Regions from separate parts of the Clostridium sp. genome, predicted to be linked through region 1. Evidence: riboswitches for the same ligand, from Rfam matches in the RefSeq annotation. Region 1 holds a riboswitch; each other region holds the start of a gene.

Region 1 (8,137 bases):
TTTCTTTTACAATATTATCTATATCTTCATCAATATTTTCAGCTTCATGTAATTTGGAATATTCAACTGCTTTTTCACCTGCTATACTTCCAAATACAAATGCTCCTGTAAGATATTGATGAGGTACAGCTGCACAATCTCCAGCCGCATATAGTCCAGCAACACTTGTCTCTGTATCTTTATTGACCTTTATTCCAGACATGCTATGACCACTGCATAAAGTTATTTCTTCCATATCCTGCTCTACAGAATCCCATTTCCTATAATCTTCTCCTCGTTGTTTATGAAATAATCCTCGAGTAGTTCGTTCTGTTCCCCAAAGAATTTTTTCTAATCCGATTATAGTCTCTTTAGGCAGATGATCCATTTTTAAATATACTGGACCTTTGCCTTCTAAGAATTCACGCCATACAGCCAGGAACATATCTCCGGACCAATAACCATGGGTCCAATATCTCTTACCCAGGGCATTTACTCCATATCCACCTCTTGGTATTACAACATATCCACATGCTGGTCCATTATAATCTTTCATCAATAAATTGGTTTGAAAACATTCAAGATTAACCAATTCGGCACCCGCTCGATATGCCAGAGAAAAACCCTCTCCAGTATTTCCTGGGAACTCATATGTTCCACTTAAGTATCCATCTTTAGGAAGTCCAAATTTACCTACTGCACCTGCTGTAAGTATAACTGCCGGTGTATTTACTACAAAGATCTTTCCCGTTCGAATATTAAATGCAAGCAGGCCTGAAATTTTTCCATTTGTAGTAAATAGTTTCACAGCAGGTGTAAAGTTAAATACCTTCACGCCTAACTTTTTTACCCTTTCAGCTAAACCCCTCTTTATATCTTCTCCATCCATGGCAAGATATAGGGGATGATCTACAGGATGAAGATAATTTGTCTTATAATTTCCATTTTCATCAATAGGAAATAAATCTCCAGGCTCTCTACCAGTATAATCTTCCAAATCTTTTATAACCTGAATACTTTTTTGTCCTAAAACATAGGCTGGTTCCTGATCCAAAATACCTTCTGTTACTTTCGTAAGTGCTTCAACTACATCTTCTGGAGTTGAATAGCCGGGACTTGCTACTATATTAAGTGCATCCATCCCTCTTCCTATTGCTCCAGATGTTTCAATTGGCCCCTTGTCAAATATAATTACAACCGAATCCGGATTCTTTTCTTTTGCTTTAATTGCTGCGATAGTTCCTGCACTACCACCACCTACAATGCATACATCAGCTTTTATTCTCTCAAAACTCATTACCTTACCTCCTAATAAAAGTTATATACTATATTCTGGTTTCATATCTTTAGCCAAAGAAAATTCTTTGTATACTGAATTTCTATAATTCACAAAGCCATTATCAATTCTATTCCTAGGCTTATCCAGTGAAATTTCCATCAAGGAATTTATGTTCCCGGGATTTGACTTCATGATTGCAATTTTATCTCCCAAATATACAGCCTCCTCAATATCATGAGTGACAAATACAACACTTAAATTCCGCTTTTTGCATATATCAATCAATTCATCCTGCAATTGCATTCTTGTAAAAGTATCTAATGCCCCAAAAGGCTCATCCATTAAAAGTATCTCAGGTTCAATAACCAGTGCTCTTGCTATCGCCACTCTTTGTTTCATTCCACCAGATAATTGATGTATATAAGCATCTTTGAATTTTTCCATATTAACAAGTTTTAGATATCTAAGGGCTTTATTCTTTGCCTCATTTTTTGGAATTTTCCTCAATTTTAAACCAAATTCCACATTTTCTATAACTGTTTTCCATGGAAATAAAGCATAATCTTGAAATACCATAGAACTATCCTTGTTAGGCTTGTCAATAACTTCATTATTTATTTCAACAGTTCCTTCTGTAGGTAAATCCAATCCTGCAATTATCCTTAACAATGTACTTTTTCCACATCCCGATGGACCTAAAAGGCAGATAAATTGATTATCCTCAATAACTAAATTAATATCTTTCAATGCTAAAACTTCTTTATTTTTTATATTTTTATCAGATTTGTATACCTTGGACACATTTTTAATTTTAATCACTTATAATCACCACCATCATTTGCGCCACTTTAATACGTTTTTCTGTAATATTTTTATAGCTGAGAAACATATGGTACCTATTATACCGATAGTTATCATTCCTACAATAGTTTCAGGATATTGCATTAAAGTATAAGATGTCCAAGTATAATATCCAATTCCATATTTACCAGAAATCATTTCAGCAGCTATAACACTCATCCATGAATTACCTACTCCTAAAGTAAGTCCTGTAAAAATATTAGGTACAGAACTTGAAAAATAAACATACTTAATCAATTGCCATCTAGTGGCATTCATACTTCTTGCTGCATCAATAAGAGATAAATTAACTTGTTGTGTTCCTGCAATAGTATTAATTAATATAGGAAAAAATGCACCTAAAAATGTTATAAAAATTATACTACCTTCAGCCGATGGGAATATCAATATTGCTATAGGTATCCATGCAATTTGAGGTATAGGTCTCAACATTTCAAAGACCGGTGAAATAAAATTTTTTGCAAAATTGGTCAGTCCTATCAACAGACCAAATATTACCCCCATAGGAAGAGCTAATATACATCCAGATATAACTCTTGCACTACTATATAGAACATGCATATAAAATACCTTATCTACTAAAACTATCTTAATTGATTTCAAAACTTCCAAGGGAGATGGCAGATTTCCAAACATCAATGGCTTTCTTAGATTAAATTTAACAAATATATACCATATAACAATAAATACTGCTATGGAAATTATATGATAAATATATCTTTTTATTTTTAAATAAGGAGCCGTGTTTTGCTTCATAATTATCTTCTCCTTTTACTTTACCTGCTGCCAATTTCCTTTTAAGACTTCTTCACTGGGATATGCGATTTTCGAATCTTTGTATGCTTCCTTTATATATTGAGAATCAACAAATTCATTTAAATCGACATTTTTGATCTTTCCAAGTTTTTCTAAAAAGTCTTTACTTCCTTCCAATGTAGATACGTCTTTATCGTATATAACTGGATCGAATCTTACGTTATTCACTATTTTTTTTGTGACCTCTAATGAATATTTACTTTCGTCAGAAAATATTTTGGCTGCTTCATCTGGATTTTCCCTTATAAATTTATGTGCTTCAATTAATGCTTTCAATAATGCCACAGTATAGTCTTTATTCTTTTCCACCCATGATCTATCTGCCACAATTCCATCTAAATAATCAACTTTAGTATCACTGCCATCTACCAATACTTTCCCGATTCCTTTATTTTCTATCAGGCTGGTAAATGGTTCCCATACTGCAAGGGCATCTATTTTATTCTGTTCCAAATTAGTCATTCCAACAGTTAGATCCTGATTTACTATATTTACTTTATCCGTTACACCATTCTTGTCTAATTCATTGAGCAATAGTCTATGCGCACTGGATCCCAATGGAACTGCTACAGTTTTCCCGGATAAATCCTTAACAGAAGTTATTTTACTATTTTTAGGAACCAAAATAGCTTGATTTTTTCCGTTTTCTCCCTTTCCATCAAAAGCTAAAAATACGGATTTATAATTTGAACTCGATTGACCTTTTTCACCATTAATAATTATTGGCATATCTCCCATAAAAGCAAATTGAAGTTTGCCTGCTACCATGTTATTAGTTAAAGGGGGGCCCGATTGAGCATTGAACCAATCAACCACAAAGTCCTTATCAGGATATTTTTCTTCAAGATATTTTTCAAAAAGTTTTTTATTCTTTATTATCAATGCACCCCAAGTTTGGGATGTTACTGTTTGATAGCCTATTCCTATTTTTACGACTTCTTTTTTACCATTATTATTAGAGTTCTGGCTATTTTGTCCATTTTGTGAACATCCTATAAAAAATACTAATACCAATACTAAAATTAGTATTTGCGACATTATCTTCTTCACACTTTTCAAATTAAATTCCTCCCAATTAATTTTGTTAATTTTTATTATATTTCTATACTTTTTACTATTTTGGTTAAAAGTATATTTGTTTTTATTTCATTTTTACCACTCCTTTAGTTTTATTTATTAATTTTTTGAATAAAAAAGGTCAAATTTAATCTATTATAAAATATAAAAATATCTATATAATAAATTAAATTTGACCTCTAGTTTTTCTAGTCAGTACAAATTAATACGAATAAAAAACTTCCTCTGGAGAAACCATAGGAAGTTATATCCTTTAAGTTTCTCATCTTTCAGGTATTCCTGCTGGAATTGGCACCATTGAATATAAAATTATTCAGGTTGCCGGGCATCATAGGGCCAGTCCCTCTGCCTCTCTTGATAAGAAGTTTTTTCTTTTTTCAATTTCCTACATGATATAACTTTTAAGATAATTTGTCAACAACATTTTTACAATACTTTTATATTGGTTACATCAATAACATGCTATTTTCTGAACTGAAATGGTATCTTATAGCCAATTGTCTGATTCCTTCTCTATGTTATTGTAGTATATTTCAATATACCAGAATATCGAAAGAGGTGTTGGTATGTCAGTATCTGAACAGCTGAAAATTCTATGTGTGAAGCTTGGAATAAGCATCTCCAAGCTTGCCCGGTTATCCGGGAAAAGTCCACAGGCTTTCAGCCAAAAAATGATTCTAGAAAATTTCACCATTACCATATCAAACGCCGGTTATCCTGGGGGAAAAGAGCGTGATAGTATAGATTGTCCTTGGTGTGGTGCTGAAAATGGCACCGGAATAACAAGCGGTAGCGAAATGAAGAAGCTATTCCAGTAGTCGGCTTCTGACCGTAACAAATATCATCCCATAGAGTTTGCGGCCCAACTTCATAAGCGCTTTGTTTTCATTCATACGTTTATCGATGGTAACGGTCGAATTTCCAGGCTGCTTATAAATGCGACTCTTATTCAGGATGGCTTACCTGGCTGTCATTTCTCCGATCTTGCGCCAGGAATATATTAGCCTTCTGAAGCGTGCTCACAAAGACAACCGGCCATTTATTGACTTTATTGCTGAACTGGTTCTTGAGCATGAAATAAAAAGAGCGTAAAACCCTTTGTTTGCTTGGATTTCACGTTCTTTTATTTTACTCCCACTCTATAGTAGAAGGAGGTTTGCTCGTTATGTCATAGACAATTCTGTTTACACCTTTAACTTCATTTACTATCCTTCTTGATACTTTGTCAAGTACCTCATATGGTATCTTGGCCCAATCCGATGTCATAGCATCAGAAGATGTAACCGCCCTGAGTGCAACAGTGTAGCAGTAAGTTCTTTCATCTCCCATGACACCTACCGAACGTATATTAGGAAGGCATGCAAAATACTGCCATATTGATTCGTCCAATCCTGCCTCTGCTATTTCTTCTCTAAATATTGCATCTGCCTCTCTTGTTATTTCGAGCTTTTCCTCTGTAACTGCACCCAATACTCTTATAGCAAGGCCTGGTCCTGGAAAAGGCTGTCTCCAGACTAATTTATGTGGTATTCCCAGTTCTTCACCTACTGCCCTTACCTCATCCTTGAACAACTCTCTGAGAGGTTCAATAAGCTCAAAATTCATATTTTCCGGAAGTCCTCCTACATTGTGGTGGCTCTTTATAGTAGCCGAAGTTCCAAGTCCGCTTTCTACAACATCCGGATATATGGTACCTTGGACAAGAAAAGCTATATCCCCAAGCTTTTCAGCTTCCCGTTCAAATACTCTTATGAATTCTTCTCCAATTATTTTTCTCTTTTTTTCAGGATCATCTACACCTGCAAGTTTGCCTAAAAATCTATCTCCTGCATTTACTCTTATGAAATTCATGTCAAACTGCTTTTTAAATACATCTTCAACCTGATCTCCTTCATTTTTCCTGAGAAGTCCATGATCTACAAATATACATGTAAGCTGCTTGCCTACTGCCTTATGTACAAGTACCGCAGCTACAGAAGAATCAACTCCACCCGACATGGCACATATGACTTTTTTATCTTTTACCTTTTCTCTTATGGATCTGATTTTTTCTTCTACAAAAGATGACATGGACCAGTCACCCTTGAGATTGCATATTGTAAACAAGAAATTTGAAATCATCTTTTTCCCGAAAGGTGTATGCTGTACTTCCGGATGAAATTGAACTCCATATATTCTTCTGGAATCATCTCCCACAGCTGCCACAGGACATTCATCTGTAGTAGCTAAAATTTTAAAACCCTCTGGTGCACGGGAAACCACATCCGTATGGCTCATCCAGCAGCTCTGTTTTTCATCTATTCCATTGAACAAAATACTATTATTGTCCAGCACTACATCTGCTTTTCCATATTCTCTAACTACAGCGCTTTCAACTTTTCCTCCCAGATTGGCACATATAAATTGATGTCCGTAGCATATACCTAGAATAGGAATTCCCAGCTCAAAAATCTCTTTACTTATCTTTGGTGCATTTTCCCCATATACACTTTTGGGACCACCTGTAAATATTATTCCTTTAGGCTTCTTTTCCTTTATCTTATCTACAGGACAAGTATATGGAACTATTTCACAATAGACATTGTTTTCTCTCACTCTTCTTGCTATAAGTTGATTGTACTGTCCACCAAAATCAACTACAATGATCAATTCCCTGTCCATAAATTTCCTCCCAATAAAATTAGTTGCTACTGTCTTACACTATAATTTGGTGCCTCTTTTGTCATTGATATATCATGAGGATGACTTTCTCTCAAGCCTGCTGCAGATTGTACTACAAAGGTGGAATTCTCATATAAATCGTTCAGTGTAGCAGCTCCCAGATATCCCATTCCGGAACGTATTCCTCCAACCAGCTGGAATATGGTATCTGCAACATATCCTTTATAAGGAACTCTTCCTTCCACACCTTCCGGTACCAATTTTTTGTTTCCTTCTTGAAAATATCTGTCTTTACTTCCGCTTGCCATGGCAGAAAGCGAACCCATTCCCCTATAAACTTTATAAGTCCTTCCTTTGTATATTTCAGTTTCACCAGGTGCCTCTTCACATCCTGCAAGCATGGACCCCATCATGGTAACCTTGGCTCCTGCAGCCAATGCCTTTACTATATCTCCCGAATACTTTATTCCTCCATCAGCAATAACAGGAATATCATATTTATTGGCTTCCTCTACACAGTCCATTACTGCTGTCAATTGGGGAACCCCTACTCCGGCTACAACTCTGGTAGTACATATGGATCCCGGTCCTATACCGACTTTTACTGAATCTGCACCTGCTAAAATCAAGTCCCTGGTAGCTCCAGCTGTTGCAATATTTCCTGCAATTATTTGTAGATCAGGATATTTTTCTTTTATAAAACTTACTGCAGTCAGAACTCCTTTTGAATGTCCATGCGCCGTATCAACCGTAATAACATCAACTCCGGCCTTAACAAGTTCAGACACCCTGTCCATCATGTCTTTTGTAACACCAACAGCTGCTCCACATAGAAGCCTTCCCTTTTCATCCTTGGCACTACTAGGGAATCTCTTTACTTTCTCTATGTCCTTTAATGTTATCAATCCTCTAAGGTTGTTATCAGCGTCAACCAGAGGCAATTTCTCTATTTTATACTTTTTCAGTATTTCCTTAGCTTGTTCAATAGTAGTATCCTGGGCAGCTGTTATCAATTTTTCCCTAGTCATAACTTCTGAAATTTTTTTACTATAATCTGTTTCAAATACTATATCTCTATTTGTTATTATTCCAATAAGTTTGCCATTTACAGTTATAGGAACTCCAGATATTCTATATTTGCTCATAAGTAAAAGTGCATCATCTATGGTATTGTCGGGAGAAAGATAAAATGGATTTGTTATTACTCCATTTTCCTGTCTCTTTACCCTGTCTACTTCAACGGCCTGCTGTTCTATGGTCATATTCTTATGTATTATTCCAATACCGCCTTCTCTCGCCAATGCTATAGCCATTCTTGAATCAGTAACAGTGTCCATGCTCGCACTCATGATCGGTATATTCAATTCTATTTTCTTTGTCAGATTGGTCTTCAACGAAACTTCTCTTGGTAAAACTTCCGACTTGTTTGGTACTAAAAGAACATCATCAAAAGTATATGCCTTT
Region 2 (8,849 bases), 790 kb from region 1:
TCAAGAGCTATGCCCAATTCTTCTTTTACTTCTCTTACAGCCCCATTTGGCGCATCTTCTCCACTGACCATGCAGCCTGTGGTAAGCGTCCAAATATTAGGAAGAATTTTTTTATTGGCAGATCTTTTCTGAATCAATATTTCACATTTATGATTTATTATCCATATTTCGGCAGCGAGATGATATTCCCCTGTATTTAAAATGTCAGCGCGTTTTTTTATTAAACCTGTTTTACAACCTTTTTCATCATATATATCCCATAGTTCCATGTAAAATTCCACCTTTGTCTTAAATATGTTATTATTAAAGATAGATAATTTATAAAGGAGATGGTTTATTTGGACAAAAAATTGTCCCTGTCATCGTACATAGTAGTCGGTTCCATGTTATTCGGGCTTTTCTTCGGAGCAGGAAACCTCATATTCCCAGTACATATGGGGCAAGAAGCAGGTGCCAGCGTATATCCTGCAACAATTGGATTTTTAATAACGGCCATAGGTCTTCCATTTTTAGGTGTTGTTGCTATTGGTGTATCCAAAAGCAAGGGACTTTTTGATCTTGCAAGCAGAATTCACCCTATTTATGGATACATAATGACTATACTGCTGTATCTGACAATAGGTCCATTTTTCGCACTTCCAAGGACTGGAACAGTCTCATACGAAATTGGTATATCTCCTTTTATTCCAGGTCAGTACACCAATTTGGGACTTGCTATATTCACCATTGTATTTTTTCTTACAGCATTGTTTTTTTCTTTGAGGCCAAATGAAATTCTCACCTGGGTGGGAAAGGTCCTAAATCCTGTTTTTCTGGTATTTCTTGCTGTTTTAATAATAACGAGCATCATACATCCCATGGGAAGTATATCAGATGCAAAAGTCGTTGGAACATATGTCAGCGCCCCTTTTTTTAAAGGTTTCCTGGAAGGATACAACACCATGGACGCACTGGCTTCCCTTGCTTTTGGAATTATAGTCGTAAGAACCTTGAGAGAACTTGGGGTTAAAAGTCCCAGTGGAATTGCTGTTGGAACAATTAAATCGGGTATAATTACTATTTTATTAATGGGACTAATTTATGGATTTTTAGCATATATAGGTGCAACAAGTGTCGGAAAGTTCTCCATTTCTGAAAATGGTGGAATTGCACTGGCTCAAATTGCAAATTACTATTTCAGCTCCGGAGGCGGCATTCTGCTTGCAATAATTGTAACAGTAGCCTGTCTAAAGACTGCAATTGGACTTATAACAGCCTGTTCTGAAACATTTTGCGAGTTGTTTCCAAGAATTTTCAGCTACAGGGGCTATGTAGTTCTCTTTACAATATTAGCCTGTCTTATAGCTAATATCGGACTAACACAGATAATTCTGCTTTCAATTCCCGTATTAATGCTTCTATATCCATTAGCTATTGCATTGATCATACTTGGTTTGCTTTCTCAATTTTTCAAGAATCGCCAGTGCGTATACGCACTCACCACCTTGTTCACACTTTTAGCAAGCGTAGCCGACTGTATGAACGCCCTGCCGGCTGCAGTTAAAGCTTCCCCTTTTATACAGCATATTTTAAATTTCTACGGAACCTATATCCCATTTTTTAATCTTGGTATGGGATGGGTTGTACCTATGATTACAGGATTTATTCTTTCAGTTGTTATATCTTTTTTTATAAAACCCAGAGCAATACAAGTTTAACCACTTAACCTTATATAATAAGTCAACCACTTTGAAAACATTCAGGGTGGTTGACTTGTATTTGTAATGATTATTCAGCATTTAAAACCCGAAGTACTGTACCAACTATCTGATCAACAGATGGAAAACGCGAAGGATGTTCACCGTTTCCATTATTTACGAAGGTAAAGCCATCACCTTTGAGGGTCTTCACGTTGCGCTGTACACTTGGGCTGTTATACATCTTGTCGTTGATATGTGTAGCTATGATTTTAGGGCCACGCATCGACATAATAGTTGTCGACAGCAAATCATCCGCAATTCCGTTAGCTGCTTTTCCCAAAATATCTGCAGAAGCAGGTGCAATCAGGAGTAGATCCGTATCCTGCGAAAGGGACTTATGACCCTTCTCCCATGATTTAGGCAGATCAAATGCTTCAATTTCAATAGGATGATCAACACTTCTCTGCACCATAAGCGGAGTTACAAAGTTAGTAGAATTTCGAGTCATGACAGCATATACATCTGCATGAAGTTTTTTCAGTTCAGCAATTAAATCCAGAGCATGTATTGCCATGCTGCATCCAGTAATACCAACTACTATTTTTTTACCATCAAGCATATTCACACATCCTTTATATTATTTTTTGTGGTTTAGCATATTCTTCGTCAAAAGTCTCTACAGTCACATTTTTCATCCTTTGATCCTCACGTGGTTTATCATTGAAATCTCTTTTTTGTGATACTATTCTATCTATCTCCTCAATTCCATCTACAACTTTTCCAAAGGCAGCATACTGACCATCAAGATGAGGTGCATCATCCGTCATTATAAAAAACTGTGATCCGGCAGAATCAGGTACCATAGTCCTTGCCATGGATATCACTCCTCTTTCATGCTTCAGGTTGTTTTCAAAATTATTAGACGAAAATTCACCTTTAATTGAATATCCCGGTCCGCCGGTTCCAGTACCCTCCGGATCTCCTCCCTGAATCATGAAGCCCGGTATTACCCTGTGAAAAATTGTTCCATTATAAAATCCTCTTTCTATCAATGATATGAAATTATTTACTGTATTAGGTGCAATATCCGGATAAAGTTCTATTTTTATCACCTGTTCATTTTCCATTTCAATTGTAACTACAGGATTTTTCATTTGTTCTCCTTCTTTCTGTAAATATACTTATATAATAAATTTTATCACGGATGCTGTCAAAATACACGTAATAGTAATAAATTCATACTAAATTCTGAAATTCTTTATCATACTGTTTAATTTTTGTGACAACTGAATTTGATTTTGAGCCGACAACTTTACCTTTTCAGCAGCTCTCACATTTTCTTCAATATTCCTTTTTATCAATTCAGCACTTTCTGAAGATCTCTGTACGTCTCCCGACATACTCTGAACTGTTTCACTCACCTGTCCTACAGTAGCAGTTAACTCTTCGGACATTGAGGCTATCTCCTCAGACATCTTGCTGACAAAATCTGCATCCTCATAATATTTTTTACCCATATTCCCGAACATCTCGAATTGGGGATTGACTTTGTTATTCATAAAATTTAAAACCTCATTACCGCTTATGGAAAGATTGTTGAATGCCTGCTGTACTTTTTCAATAGTATCCTGAATTTTGGCAACAGAATCAGAGGACTGTTCTGCAAGATTTCTCACTTCTTCTGCAACAACAGCAAATCCCTTCCCATTCTCTCCTGCACGTGCTGATTCTATAGCCGCATTTAGGGCAAGTAAATTGGTCTGTTCAGCTATGTTTGCAATAGTATTGGCCATTACCTTGACATTTTCTACTACCTGTCCATCCTTAATTGACTGGACCATATTCTGTTTTTTCTCATTATATAACTTATCCGTAGTATCCAAAGCTCTTTTCCCTCTGTTCTGTACATCAATTGCTCTTTTTTGGAATGCGTTTGCATTATTATTTCCATCCACAGCTTTTTGCGACAGTTCATTTATGCTTGAATCAACTTCCTCAATTGATGCCGTTATTTCTTCGGTGGTGACATTGGTTCTTTGAATTACCTCGGAAACAATTTTAACCGAACTGCTCATATCATTTGTTTTTGACAAAAGATTCTCGGATATGGAAAACAATTCATCACTTGAACTGTTCATATTGTCTATATTGTTTGATATTACTTCAATAAACTGCGCCACGTTCTTTCTTGCTACATTAAGCCCTGAAGCTGTTATACCAAGTTCATCTTTTCTAGACAGATTTATAGATGAAGAAAAATCAAATTTTTCCAATTTACCCGCAAATTCTTCTATTTTTTTTAATGGATTGTTGACATCATTCGAGATAATGACTCCCAATAAAATCGATAAAATAAAACATATTAAAATTGTTGAAATTATATATACATAGGAATGTTTATACTGAAGAGTCCTATCTTCATAATTGCTTTGCGCCAGTTTCATGCTCAAATTTATGGCTTTATCAAGCGTGGATATCATTTGAGTTCTGGATTCCTCAGTTTTTATAAATTCACTTTTTGCTGCAGTATAATTACCTTGTTGGACAAATTCCAGAAACTCCTTTCTATAATTCGTCCAATTTTTCAAATACTGTTCAAACTGGGCAAATAACTTTTTATCATCATCAACAATGATAGTCGACTTGTATTCAGATATTAGTTTTTCATTTTTACTGGATAAACTGTTAATTTCCGAATTCATGTTCTTGACCATATTCCTCTGGGATTTATCCATGACAATAAGCATATCTCCCCTGATTGCCATCAAATTCGTCTTCAACTGCTGCAGGTCGTTGCTTCCTTTTAGATCTTTATTATATGTGATGTTCAAACTGGAATATATATCTTTCATCCTTGAAAGAGATGTAACACCAATTACACAAGTAAAAAGCGCTGTTATAATAAATCCCATCATTAATTTCTTTAGAATTTTTAAGTTTGAAAGCCATCTCATCATAAATTCCTCCTTGATATTTAGTTTCATAAATCATTTCAAATCGAAATTACTATTTATATCAAGTAATTATATAGAGACAACCTTAATACAAGCTTAATGTAAGCCCCACTCTAAGTAATAATCAACTTTTATGGAATTTGTAATATTATAATACTATTAAGGTATTTAGAAGGTGAAGGAGTATGGCAATAAGGCCGCAAATTTTACGTGCAGGAGATACAATCGGAATAGTTACTTTAGGAAGTCCATTATCTGCCGATATCATCAATGCTCGTATACAGACTCTTAGAAACATGGGCTTTAATATAGTATTAGGAAATTATGTATATTCTTATGATGGATACGTTGCAGCCACAGAACAACAGAGGGCCTCTGATCTGATGGAAATGTTCGAAAATCCTGATGTGAAGGCTATTATACCTTCAAGAGGTGGAGTAGGTGTTGCGGGTATTATACCGTATCTTGATTATCCTGTTATTACACAGAATCCTAAAATTATCACAGGGTACAGCGACATAACAATTTTATTAAATGTTTTGTATATATGGGCTAATTTAATTACTTTTCACAGCCTTCTTTTAATAGACTTTAAACCGACTGCCCCTGCATACAACATGAATCAGTTTTTCACTGCTACATCTACACTTACCTCGCCAAGGCAACTTGAAAATCCTCCCGGAATGCCATTAATAAGCAGGATTCCTGGAAATGTTACAGGCCCTATAGTTGGAGGCAACCTTACATCTTTTGCAGATAACCTCGGCACTCCATTTGAAGTTGATACCAGAGGGAAAATACTCTTAATCGAAGAAGTACACGAGCCCATTAATACAGTCTACAGGCATATAAACCGGCTAATATTGGCCGGCAAGCTCAGTGACTGTGCAGGTATCCTTATGGGAGAATGCACAAATTGTGATGATTCATACGGTAAGTCATATGAAGATTTAATTAATGATGTTATAATGCCGATGAACAAACCTCTTATGACAAACTTAGCATCTGGGCATGGCACATACAAGATGGCTATACCTATAGGCGCCGAAGCCAACCTTAATACTTATGAAAATACATTGACGATACTTGAGCCAACGGTGCGTATATGATTTATCCCAATTATCGTGCCGGGAATTTGCTACCCTGCAGGCAACTAAATATACTTTCCTATAAATCAAAGACCTCAATGCTGTTGATAAAATATACTTATCAACAGCATGAGGTCTTATTATTAAACTTTCTTACCTTTTACAAATCATCTATTTTTAATTAATATTTTATACATGGTCAATAGAATTGCTATCCACACAGGTACTACATATATGGATATTCTCGTACTCGGTAAAACAAATAGTAAAGCAACGATCAATAACAAGTATATAATAGCTGTATACGTAAGTACCGGATAAAATGGCATTTTAAATTTTACTTTTTGTCCTAAGGAACTCTTATATTTTCTGAATTTTAATTGTACTAAAAGTATAGTTATCCATGCAGTTATAATTGCTATAACTGTTACCGATGATATATAATTAAAAACTTTGAAGGGTAATAAATAATTTAAAAATATTGCAATCATAGCTATAGCTGTACTAAATAGAATTCCTACATATGGTATTCCTGATTTGCTGATTTTACGAAATATACCCGGAGCATTATTGTTCAAAGCCAAACTATAAAGCATTCTCCCTTCAACAAATAATGCACTGTTCATACCTGATAATGCAGCTGTCAAAACCACAAAATTAATAATTGATGCCGCTGCCGGAATTCCAACTTTATCGAAGACTAATACAAAAGGGCTTCCTTTAATTCCAATTTTACTCCATGAATAAAGGCTTAACATAACCAACATAGAGCCAACATAAAAAATAAGTATACGCCAAAATACATTATTGATTGCTTTGGGTATGGATTTTTCAGGATTTTCTGCTTCACCAGCAGTTATACCAATAAGTTCCACTCCACCAAACGCAAAAGTAACAAAGATGAATGACAATAAAAATCCTCTGATCCCATTAGGGAAAAAACCTCCATTCATCCATAAATTTGAAAATCCAATGGCATGTCCTTTATTTCCAAAGCCAAATACTATCATAAAAAGTCCAAAAATAATCATGCAAATAATACACACAACTTTAATGAGTGCCAGCCAAAATTCAAACTCACCATAAGCTTTCACTCCAATTATATTAATTAAAACTAAAACCAATAAAAATACTAGGGCGGAAATCCACCTCGGAAAATCCGGCAGCCAAAACTGTACATATATACCAACTGCCGTAAGCTCGGCCATTACAGTTGTAACACCTTGAAGCCAATAAGTCCATCCTGAAAAAAATCCAGCGAAATCCCCTAAATATTTAGTTGCATAAGCACTAAATGAACCTGAATTTGGATCATCTACAGAAAGCTCTCCCAATGCCCTCATAATTATAAAAACAAACAAACCGCCAGTCAAATATGCTAATATAATAGACGGGCCACCCATACTTATGGCATCTGCCGAGCCATAAAATAACCCTACTCCTATGGCTCCACCAATAGCAATCATCTGAATATGACGATTTTTTAAATTCCTCTTTAATTTATATCCTCCCATATCGACATCCCAATCTTATAATTTTTCTAGAAATATAAACCAACAATAACTTATTTTACAGTAAAATCATTTATTCATAAACTTTATTTATAAAAGTTAAAGCTTATCTACAAAAAACAAAAAGCCAAATCCTCCAAAGATACATTAGATACATTCAACATATCAAGTAGAATTTGACCTCTAGTTTTCTAGTCAATCAAAAATAAAAAAATCTTACAGAGAAACTATAAGACCAATTTTTTCAAAGTTTCTCATCTTCCAGGTTTAACCTGCTGGAATTAGCACCATTGAACAATATATTCAGGTTGCCGGGTATCATAGGGCCAGTCCCTCCACCTCTCTTGATAAGATTCATATTTGATTATTATTTACATGATACTTAATTTAAATATAACTGTCAAGAATGAATTTGCCTATTTGGGTAATTATTGTATTTTAGTTTGAAGCACAGCAAGTGCTGCAGCACCCATTACACCTGCATCCGTTCCAAGTTCTGCTTTCACAATTCTGCATGACTTTGCCATTGCAGCAAAGCATCTCCTATTTACTACCTGTTGTATTTTCTTCAGTACGATATTTCCCCCTTTTGAAACTCCCCCTCCAATAACTACCATTTCAGGATCAAAGCTGGTTATGACATTGGCTACGCATATTCCAAGATATTCAAGGCTTTCATTCAATATTTCACAAGCAATTTTATCTCCCTTTTTTGCTTCCTCAAACACCTCATAGGAAGTTACCTTATTGTGTTTCTTTAAAGCTGTATATTCCTTATTCAGAACAGCCTGTTCTCCTTTTTTCCCTATTGCAGTACCCGATGCGAGTGCTTCTGCACAGCCATAATTTCCACAATTACATCTGGGACCATTTTTCTCCAGCGTCATATGCCCGATTTCAAGGGCATTGCAGGTATTCCCCCTGTAAATTTGTCCATTAATTATCGCTCCGCCTCCAATTCCCGTGCTGACTGTAATAAAAATCATATTTTTTGTTCCCTTTCCTGCTCCAAACATGAATTCTCCAATGGCACCTACATTTGCATCATTGTCCAGGTATACTGGAATTCCAAATTTCTTCTTTATTGGATCCACCAATTTAAAATTTCTGAAAGGAAGATTTGGCGTCGTTATTATTATTCCATTTTTAGCATCCAACGGCCCGGGCGAACCAATTCCGATGGCCTCAATATCTTCAATGCTTTTATCGTCACTTGCTAAAACTTTTTCTATTACTTCTATTATCTTTTCCAGTACTTTTTCTTCTCCCCTGAATGCATCGGTAGGGACAGTATATTTATACAATATACTGCCACTTATATCTGAAAGTGCCCCACTTATTTTAGTTCCACCCAAGTCTATTCCTAAAACATATTTCTTATTCATGCAACCCTCACTCTTTCTTAATATTAATATTTTTATAAACTCACCTGTAAATGATATCCATTGGTACTATGGTAACATCAAAAAATATTTCAATCAACACTATATACTTTGTATTGAAGAACAGCGTAAATAGTGCTATACTTTTCAATATCCCCCTATATGGGATATTGAAGGAGGAGTTACAGATGACTAAAGATCATAAACATGAAAATACAAAAGCTGTTATAAATCG
Region 3 (8,849 bases), 2.7 Mb from region 1:
GGGATGCCATTACACAAGTACAAGTTTTATACAATTGGTTAGAGATTGTAATTTAAGACAATCAATGTCAAGAAAAGCAAATTGTTGGGATAATGCTCCGCAGGAAAGTTTTTTTGGACATATGAAAGATGAGATAGACATTAGTCAGTGCAAGAAGTACAGAGAAGTTAAGGCTATTATTGATGACTGGATAGATTATTATAATAACGAGAGATATCAATGGCAGTTGGCAAAACTTTCTCCTAACGAATATTACCAGTATATAATTACTGGAATATATCCTTTAAGAAATATCATAAAGAACTAAAAGAAATATATGGCGAACGTGAGTTCCCTATTGTTTGAATTTAAAAATGTCCTTGACAAAGGGTACAGTTTACTTGGTACAATCGTTTTGGACACAGACTCTATAATAAAATCTTCTATAACTTTAGAAGGAGAATCTTTACTGGAAAAATTCTTTACATTGGAAGGCTCTTATTATATTCATGCTCATATACGAAACGAAGTTGCATGGCCAGAAGAATCAAAAAAATTGCTAAACTTGTTAATATAAAAAGAGACTATAAAGGTGTTGTCCGATAAAGACTTGATAGAGATGCTTAAAAAAAGTTATACAATGCCATACAGAACATTTTTAAGCAATTTAAAAGTTTGCTGCAGCATATTTAATAGCAAGCAGAAATTGTCCATTTCATTTCCAATTTCTGCTATGGGGACTGACCCCATGACAAAGGTTTCTATAAGATTCAGGGGAAGACAAAACAATTATACCAATTTAGGCAGAAAAGTGATGGATATATTTTTGGGCAAATTGGAGGAAAGTGCATCAGTGGAAAGGGCACCTAGATTGGAGGGCAACAATATGTTTATGATTTTGGCTCCTAAAAAGTAGTGCTTTTTAAATAGATTGGAAATTGTAATCGGGGTCTGATATTTTCAGGCTCCGATATATTTCGTGGAGGCTGCTGTAAGAAATGAAGGATTTTTAATAAGCTAGAATTTAAAATAGGGAAAATAACCACAGAATATCTTATATCATTCTGGTTATTTTCCCTATTCTTATTTCTAACTGCAATTACTTCACATTCCTGGTATTGAATAAGCTCATTTATTTTTTTAATTTAATGACTGTAATTATAAGTAAAACAATTACTATAAATATTATAGTTCCATATAAAATCATCAAGTTATCAAACATTTGACTAGATAATTTATTTTTAAATGAAGCAGTAAGCAATATAAAACATATTACAATAAGAATTAAAATATCAAAAAGAAATATTTTTTTATTCTTCATATTTTGCTCCTTCTGTATTAGGTTTATTAATTATGTGCATGAAATGCGGGAACCCCATATACAATTGATGCATCAAGGCCTCCATGATTTGAACAGTACCAAAAATATGCAGAACCTAGTCCTAAAGCTCCAGCGGCAATTATAGAAACAACAGTAAGTGGAATCCCTGCACCTGTTACGCCTAATATTCCTGCTAAAGTACCTGCTGCAGCTCCTCCACCTGCTAAATAAGCTCCTGCATCACTACATTCAGCAGGACTAAAATAGAAATCATATCCATAATATCTTTTAGTAACAACTGCATTAGGGGTAAATGTATCAGATGATTTATAAACACTTCCGGTTAACTCATTTTTTGCTAACTCTTTTGTCTTTTCATTAACACTTATATCATAAACACCAGCATTATTTTTTTTAATAGATAAGGTCTTATCTTTCACCATTTGGTTCATTTTTGAATAAACATCTTTTAATTTTTGAATTTGTTCACTCGAAAGCCCTTCATCTGCTGCTTTGATTTCATCGAAAATAACTTGAGAATCTGTAATCGTAAGGCTATTGCTTATTTTAGTTGCTAATGACTTTATTCCTTTTACTTGTAAAGTCTGTATTCCTGGGTTGGTAGTTAAATATATACCTGTACCTACTTGTCCACTTGTTTGCTTTTCTGTTAATGTGCTAGCAAAAACAGGTGTAGAACTTACTAATGTTGCACCTATACTTAAAGCTACAATTTTTTTTGAAAAAAAATTCATTTATTACATCTCCTTTTTTATTTAATAATAACATGATATCATACTATTATTAAATAAAATGTCTAATCCTACCTTAATAAAAATATTATGGAGAACCTAACTAAAAAGCAAGCATTTTTTTGTCTGAATTCTTGGGTCCATTATAGAGGACACGGATTATATTGGTGATGAACTTAACAGAAGTGATGAAGTAATTAGGTATATGGCTCTATATATTATGGGTATAATCACATTTAAAATTCTAAAACATATTATGATTTTGTAAGAATATAAGAGGAAAGGAACAATATGTATAGAAAATATCCATGTTATTATTACTATAATGTTTATCCATATCCCTGTGTATCTAACGGCCCAATATATGATCCAAATTATTTAAAATGGGTCAATAATCAATACAGATCTTCTAATGATGAAGTTGATTATAATTCAGGATTTAGTTCTTCACAATCGTCCAATAATAATGACCAAATTCAATTAAGAGATTACGGTCCACAACCTTTTGTAGTTGATATTAATAAAGCTACTAAGCAAAATAATACTTTTCGTACTGCGTTATGGACTGGAAATCACCTGCAAGTTACATTAATGAGTATCAATGTTGGTGATGATATTGGATTGGAGGTACATCCAAATGTAGATCAATTTATACGTGTTGAAGAAGGTCAGGGACTTGTTAGAATGGGAAATAGCAGCAATAATTTATATTTTCAGAAGAGAGTTGAAGATGACTTTGCAATAATGATACCTGCTGGTACATGGCATGATGTCATTAATACAGGTAATAAACCACTTAAAGTATACTCTATTTATGCACCACCTCAACATCCACGGAATACAGTTCATGTAACTAAAGCAGATGCAGAAGCTGCTGAAAAGAGTCAGAAATGATTAAAAAAAGCATATTTATAGGGCTAGAGCAAACCACTCGTTTTACGAGTGGTCATGATAATTTAAAGACTTTTTAAGATTTTAAAATTAAGTACTTCTTCTCCCTTATACGTGAGTAAGTCGAATACAAATATGTTAAATTCATCTCCTCCACTCTTTCGAATGGGAGATTTATTTTTTTACACAAAAAACTGTCGCACTAATTTTTTTCATTTACCTGTAAGTAAATCCCTGTAATTTTTCAATATCCCTGCAGGTCTTTTCTCTCCAAAAATCTTATACCTCAAATAATCATCCGTATATATGCAAAGCGGCATTAACATAAACCAAAGTAATGCATATGGTAAACATATCTGACCATATAAATTAAAAGGTACGTTACTATAATCCCATATATCAAGTCTTAACCATATGTTCAATACAATTCCCGAAATAAATTCCAATGCAAGAACTATAAAGGTTCCAAGCACACACTCCTGCCACATTTCTCTGTCGTAGAATTTTGGGTGTTCATTTAATTTCCCTATTAAGAAAGCACTTGTTCCACCTACTACCAACATACTTATATGTGTCCAGCCACGCCATAAACCTTCAAGGACCATATACAAAGCACCCATTATAAATATTAAAAGCAAATCTTTATATATCCTATTTTTTAATTTGTTGGAACTGCTGTATTCCATAGTACCTTTTCTACCTCCATTAGATAGGATTGACCTGGTTCACTTTTTATATTATTCAATTTTGTCTGTTAATATTCTTTTGGTTTAGTAGTGGACTGCTATTCAAGCATCAAATCTGCTACCAGTACACCTGTAATTTGAGATGTAGTATTTCTGACGGGAACTGCTATTGTTATAATATAGTCATTGGTATCTACGGATACATAAGGTTTGGAGGCATAATTTTCTCCCTTTACGGCTGCCTGGAAATATGGCCTGTGGGAGAAGTTCTCGTATACTTCTTTCTCGTCATAATCCAAAGAAATAGCCTTTCTTAATCCATCCTTCTGCACTAATCCAAAAAGTTGAAAATGTGGATATTTGACTATATTTTCTTTTAGTATTTTGGTGCAGACTTTATAATCCATTGTAGAAAGTCCATTGCATTTTGCTACATCTTGCAAAATTTTAAATCCCTTTTGTATGTGTTTTTTTGTTTCCTCTGTAAGTTTGTAGTCTTTAGCAAAAGAATCTATTTTGTTTTTTACTTTCTTGTTCATATCTTCCAAATTTGAAATTGAATTGAATATATTTTTTATAGCTGAAGATTGTTCATCGGATGCAGATGCAACTTCTTGGGTGGAGGAAGTAGTGCTTTCAGATATAAAAGATATTTTTTTAATTATATTTTGTATATCAATTATATTTTTATTTTGAACATTTATGTCATTAGTTATGTTCTTTATAGATTTAAGAGTATTATAGCTTTCCGATTGAGTATTTTTTAAATTATCTTTAATTGTTTTTGAAAACTGGATATTCTCATTTATACTTTTAACTTCCTTGTTCATGTCAACTGATATACTTGAAATTTCATCTTTTATATTATCTACTATGCTTTGAATTTCACTGGCTTGTTCAGATGAACTTTTGGCAAGCTTTCTTATTTCATTTGCTACTACGGCAAAGCCAGATCCGGATTCTTTGGCCCTTGCAGCCTCTACAGATGCATTTAATGAAAGTAGATTAGTGCTTTTGCTTATTTGATTTACTGTATCCGCTATAGTTTGAATTTTAAAAGCCCTTTCATATAAAGTATTTATTTTAGATGCCAATTTATTGTTAAAAGATGCTGATTCATTCATTTTTTCTACAAGTTCATTATAAATTTTATTATTATCCTCTATAGAAGATATCATGGAAGATGCTATGCCGTGGATCGATTCCCCATTTGACACCATATCTGAGTAATCTTTTCCGATGTCATCAAAAAGTTTTTTAGTTTCAAGTATATAGTTGGTCTGTTCTGTCATATCTGAAGAAATCTTGCTTATAGCCGCACAAGTTTCAGTTGTAGATGATTTTATTTTGTTCCCATTGTCATTCAAGTTGTGACAATAATTTATCAATTTATCCGTCATTATAGTAGTTTCGTTTATAAATTTTCTTGTATTAAAAACGATACTATTTAAATTGGAACATAATTTTTTAAATACACCTTTATTATCAACATTTAATTTTTCAGTTAGGTTTCCTTCCGCAATCTTATAGGAAGAATTGTTAATTTCGTCTAAAAATTTAGATGTTTTATCTATCAGTATACTGTAGAGTATCAGGCTTATTAGTATAAGTATGATGTTGTTGAGTAATAAAATATTTCTGGACAAAATATTTTTGAATATAAAAAAGAGTATTAATGCAATAATTATATAAATTAGTGGTATTAGTAATTTATATTTTTTCATAATAGAATCTCCCCCTTTTACAAAATAAAAACTTCCTACAGAGAACACTGTAAGAAGTTCATATGTCTTAGTGTTTCTCATCTTCAGGTTTTACCTTCTGGAATTAGCACCGTTGAACATAAATGTTCAGGTTGCCGGACATCATAGGGCCAGTCCCTTAGTCACTCTTGATAAGAATTTACATATTTAAATTTTAATAAAATTATACTAATATTTATATGAGTTACATAATATATCCTATCTTCTTATTTGTCAAGCATTTTAGCTGTTTTGGGAAACTATTTTACAAAAAACATGCAGAGGTGTCATCTGCTGAATAATTTCAGATGTTTTCTAGCTTTGAGTACATAAATTTAAGAATAAATTTGTACTATTGTATTTTATTATAAAGAGTATTAAAATATAATTATAGAAGATTACATAATCATATAAATGTATATCTTTTAAAACCATCATAAAGTAAACGTATGTTTATGATGATTTTATCACAGGCATATGTTGATAAGAGAGGGGCTGGAAATATGAAAATAACGGTAAAGGGAAAAAATATTTCAGTGACTGATGCATTGAAGAATACAGTGGACAAAAAGCTTTCAAGACTTGACAAGTATTTCAACCCTAATGTAGAGGCACATGTTACATTAAGTGTGCAGAAGAATTCCCAGATTGTTGAAGTTATTATACCATTTGAGGGAGTTATACTCAGGGGTGAAGAAAGAAATAATGACATGTATGCTTCAATTGACTTAGTTGTGGATAAATTAGAAGGACAGATAAGGAAACAGAAAACTAAGTTACTAAAAAGGCAACGTTCTTCAGAGTCATTAAGGTTCCAGTTCATACCAGACCAGCGTGAAGATGAAAAAGAAGACAATAAGATAGTTAAAACTAAAAGGTTTGCAGTAAAACCAATGTCTGCGGAGGAAGCAGTTCTTCAAATGGAGCTTCTAGGTCACAATTTCTTTGTGTATCAGGCTGCTGAAAGTGGAGAAGTAAATGTAGTTTATAAAAGGAAAGATGGAGACTATGGGCTTATTGAGCCTGAATTTTAAAAGATATTTATTAGAGGAAGTTTAAAAACTTCCTCTCTTGTTTTTATATATTAAACTAAAGTAAACTATTTTTTTATTAGTTGAATGCCATATAATTAGATGATATAATTTATAAAGTATATATCTTTATATAAAATTTGATGTGAGGATGAAAATAATGAAACTTTTTCAAAAAATATTTGGCTCATATAGTGAGAAGGAAGTAAAAAGAATTATTCCAATAGTAGATAATATAGATAAATTGGATAATGACATGCAGAAACTGGGAGATGACCAGTTGAGGGCTAAAACCGACGAATTTAAAGAAAGGCTTAAAAATGGAGAAACTTTGGATTCGCTGCTGCCTGAAGCTTTTGCAGTAGTCAGGGAAACTGCATCCAGGACTGTAGAATTGAAGCATTACAGGGAACAGTTAATAGGTGGAGTTGTGCTCCATCAAGGTAGAATAGCCGAAATGAAAACTGGTGAAGGTAAGACATTGGTTGCCACCGCACCAGCTTATTTGAATGCCCTTACAGGTTTGGGAGTCCATATAGTCACAGTAAATGATTATCTGGCAAAAAGAGATAGGGATTCGATGGCTCCTATATATGAATTTCTTGGACTTAAGGTTGGAGTCATACTTCATGATATGGATCAGGCTCAGAGACAGGAAGCCTACAATTGTGATATAACTTATGGGACCAACAGTGAATTTGGATTCGACTACCTTAGAGACAATATGGTTGTATACAAGGAGGAGAGAGTTCAAAGAAAATTGAATTTTGCCATAGTTGATGAGGTGGATTCAATTTTGATTGATGAGGCTAGAACACCTCTCATAATTTCCGGTGAAGGTGAGAAATCAACTGAGTTTTACAAGGTGGCAGATCATTTTGCAAAGACTTTGAAAAAGCAGAATGTGTCTGAGGATGACAAGGAAATTGAAGAAAAAGATAAGGGCGATTTTACAGTAGATGAAAAAGCCAATGCAGTAATTCTTACATCCCGCGGTATAGAAAAAGCCGAAAAATTTTTCAACCTCGAGAACTATGCGGATCCAGAAAACATGGAGCTTCAGCATCATGTAGTTCAGGCGCTGAAGGCAAATTACATTATGAAACGTGATAAGGACTATATGGTAAGAAACGGAGAAGTACTGATAGTAGATGAATTTACAGGAAGAATGATGGAAGGAAGAAGATATAGTGATGGACTTCATCAGGCTATAGAAGCGAAGGAAGGGGTTAAGGTTGAAAGGGAGTCAAAAACTCTTGCAACTATAACCTACCAGAACTATTTTAGAATATTCAGCAAACTTTCGGGTATGACAGGTACGGCCCAGACAGAAGAAAATGAGTTCAGGGAAATATATGGCTTGGATGTAATAGTCATTCCTACTCACGAGCCTGTTATAAGAAAGGATCTTCCTGATCTGGTTTATAAAACTGCAAAAGGTAAATTTAAGGCTATAGCAGATGATATTTATGAAACATATAAAAAGGGTCAGCCTGTACTTGTTGGTACGGTAAGTATAGAGAAATCTGAACTCCTTTCAGATATGCTTAAAAAGAGAGGAGTACCTCATCAGGTATTGAATGCAAAATTTCATGAAAAGGAAGCTGAGATAATTTCCTATGCCGGTGAAGAAGGAACTGTAACCATTGCTACCAACATGGCAGGGCGTGGTACCGATATAAAACTTGGCAAGGGTGTTGTAAAATTAGGCGGACTTAAGATAATAGGTACGGAAAGGCATGAATCCAGGAGAATTGACAATCAGCTCAGAGGACGTTCAGGACGTCAGGGAGATCCTGGAGAATCCAGATTCTATGTTTCACTTGAAGATGATTTGATGAGAATATTTGGATCGGATAGACTCCAGGGAATGGTTGAAAAGCTGGGACTTGGTGAAGATGAAGCAATAGAGAGCAAAATGGTTACAAATGCAATAGAGAATGCGCAGAAAAAGGTGGAAGGCAACAATTTTGACATAAGAAAAACTCTGCTGCAGTATGATGATGTAATAAACAAGCAAAGGGAGATAATTTACAAACAAAGATCCGAAGTGCTGGAAGGAACAGATCTCAAAGATCAGGTTAAAAACATGCTGCACAGCCTTGTTTCTGAAATTGTAGAATCACACATATCTGGTGATGAGGACGAGTTTGACGAGGAGATCACAAATTTAATAAATTATATGGAAGAAGTTTATGTCCCTGAAGGTGCAATCAAGTTTGATGATATAGCAAATCTTTCTAATGAAGATATAATAGATAAATATATAGAATTGGGAGAAACAATTTACGCCGAAAAAGAGAAAGAGTTTACGCCGGAGCAGATGAGGGAGATAGAGAGGGTAATACTTCTTAAAGTTGTTGATACTAAATGGATGGACCATATAGATGATATGGAACACCTGAAGAGGGCTATAGGCCTAAGGGCGTACAGACAGCAGGAACCTG

The links. A riboswitch is a leader RNA that binds a small molecule or an ion and turns the genes downstream of it on or off. The one in region 1 is predicted to bind S-adenosylmethionine.
Region 2: linked by a shared signal. The riboswitch ahead of LKE46_RS04350 (amino acid permease) and the one ahead of LKE46_RS00335 (ABC transporter substrate-binding protein) in region 1 are both predicted to bind S-adenosylmethionine.
Region 3: linked by a shared signal. The riboswitch ahead of LKE46_RS13495 (methyl-accepting chemotaxis protein) and the one ahead of LKE46_RS00335 (ABC transporter substrate-binding protein) in region 1 are both predicted to bind S-adenosylmethionine.

Annotation. Positions count from the first base shown of each region.
Region 1 covers NZ_JAKVOI010000001.1:45,123-53,259, reverse strand. Annotated here, with positions in the region: gene LKE46_RS00350 (fumarate reductase/succinate dehydrogenase flavoprotein subunit) at 1-1,276, opposite strand, end outside; gene LKE46_RS00345 (ABC transporter ATP-binding protein) at 1,298-2,077, opposite strand; gene LKE46_RS00340 (ABC transporter permease) at 2,093-2,875, opposite strand; gene LKE46_RS00335 (ABC transporter substrate-binding protein) at 2,891-3,985, opposite strand; SAM riboswitch class I at 4,272-4,376, opposite strand; gene LKE46_RS00330 (hypothetical protein) at 4,579-4,830, shown strand; gene LKE46_RS17640 (Fic family protein) at 4,861-5,016, shown strand; gene guaA (glutamine-hydrolyzing GMP synthase) at 5,141-6,673, opposite strand; gene guaB (IMP dehydrogenase) at 6,700-8,137, opposite strand, start outside.
Region 2 covers NZ_JAKVOI010000001.1:835,730-844,578, reverse strand. Annotated here, with positions in the region: gene LKE46_RS04380 (NUDIX hydrolase) at 1-269, opposite strand, end outside; gene brnQ (branched-chain amino acid transport system II carrier protein) at 339-1,697, shown strand; gene LKE46_RS04370 (flavoprotein) at 1,768-2,298, opposite strand; gene LKE46_RS04365 (peptidylprolyl isomerase) at 2,312-2,833, opposite strand; gene LKE46_RS04360 (methyl-accepting chemotaxis protein) at 2,921-4,636, opposite strand; gene LKE46_RS04355 (S66 peptidase family protein) at 4,819-5,742, shown strand; gene LKE46_RS04350 (amino acid permease) at 5,889-7,235, opposite strand; SAM riboswitch class I at 7,484-7,586, opposite strand; gene LKE46_RS04345 (ROK family protein) at 7,661-8,617, opposite strand; gene LKE46_RS04340 (metal-sensing transcriptional repressor) at 8,803-8,849, shown strand, end outside.
Region 3 covers NZ_JAKVOI010000001.1:2,752,170-2,761,018, reverse strand. Annotated here, with positions in the region: gene LKE46_RS13520 (IS3 family transposase) at 1-307, shown strand, start outside; gene LKE46_RS13515 (translation initiation factor IF-3 C-terminal domain-containing protein) at 572-895, shown strand; gene LKE46_RS13510 (hypothetical protein) at 1,327-2,055, opposite strand; gene LKE46_RS13505 (cupin domain-containing protein) at 2,344-2,946, shown strand; gene LKE46_RS13500 (putative ABC transporter permease) at 3,156-3,629, opposite strand; gene LKE46_RS13495 (methyl-accepting chemotaxis protein) at 3,728-5,353, opposite strand; SAM riboswitch class I at 5,428-5,530, opposite strand; gene hpf (ribosome hibernation-promoting factor, HPF/YfiA family) at 5,875-6,405, shown strand; gene secA (preprotein translocase subunit SecA) at 6,563-8,849, shown strand, end outside.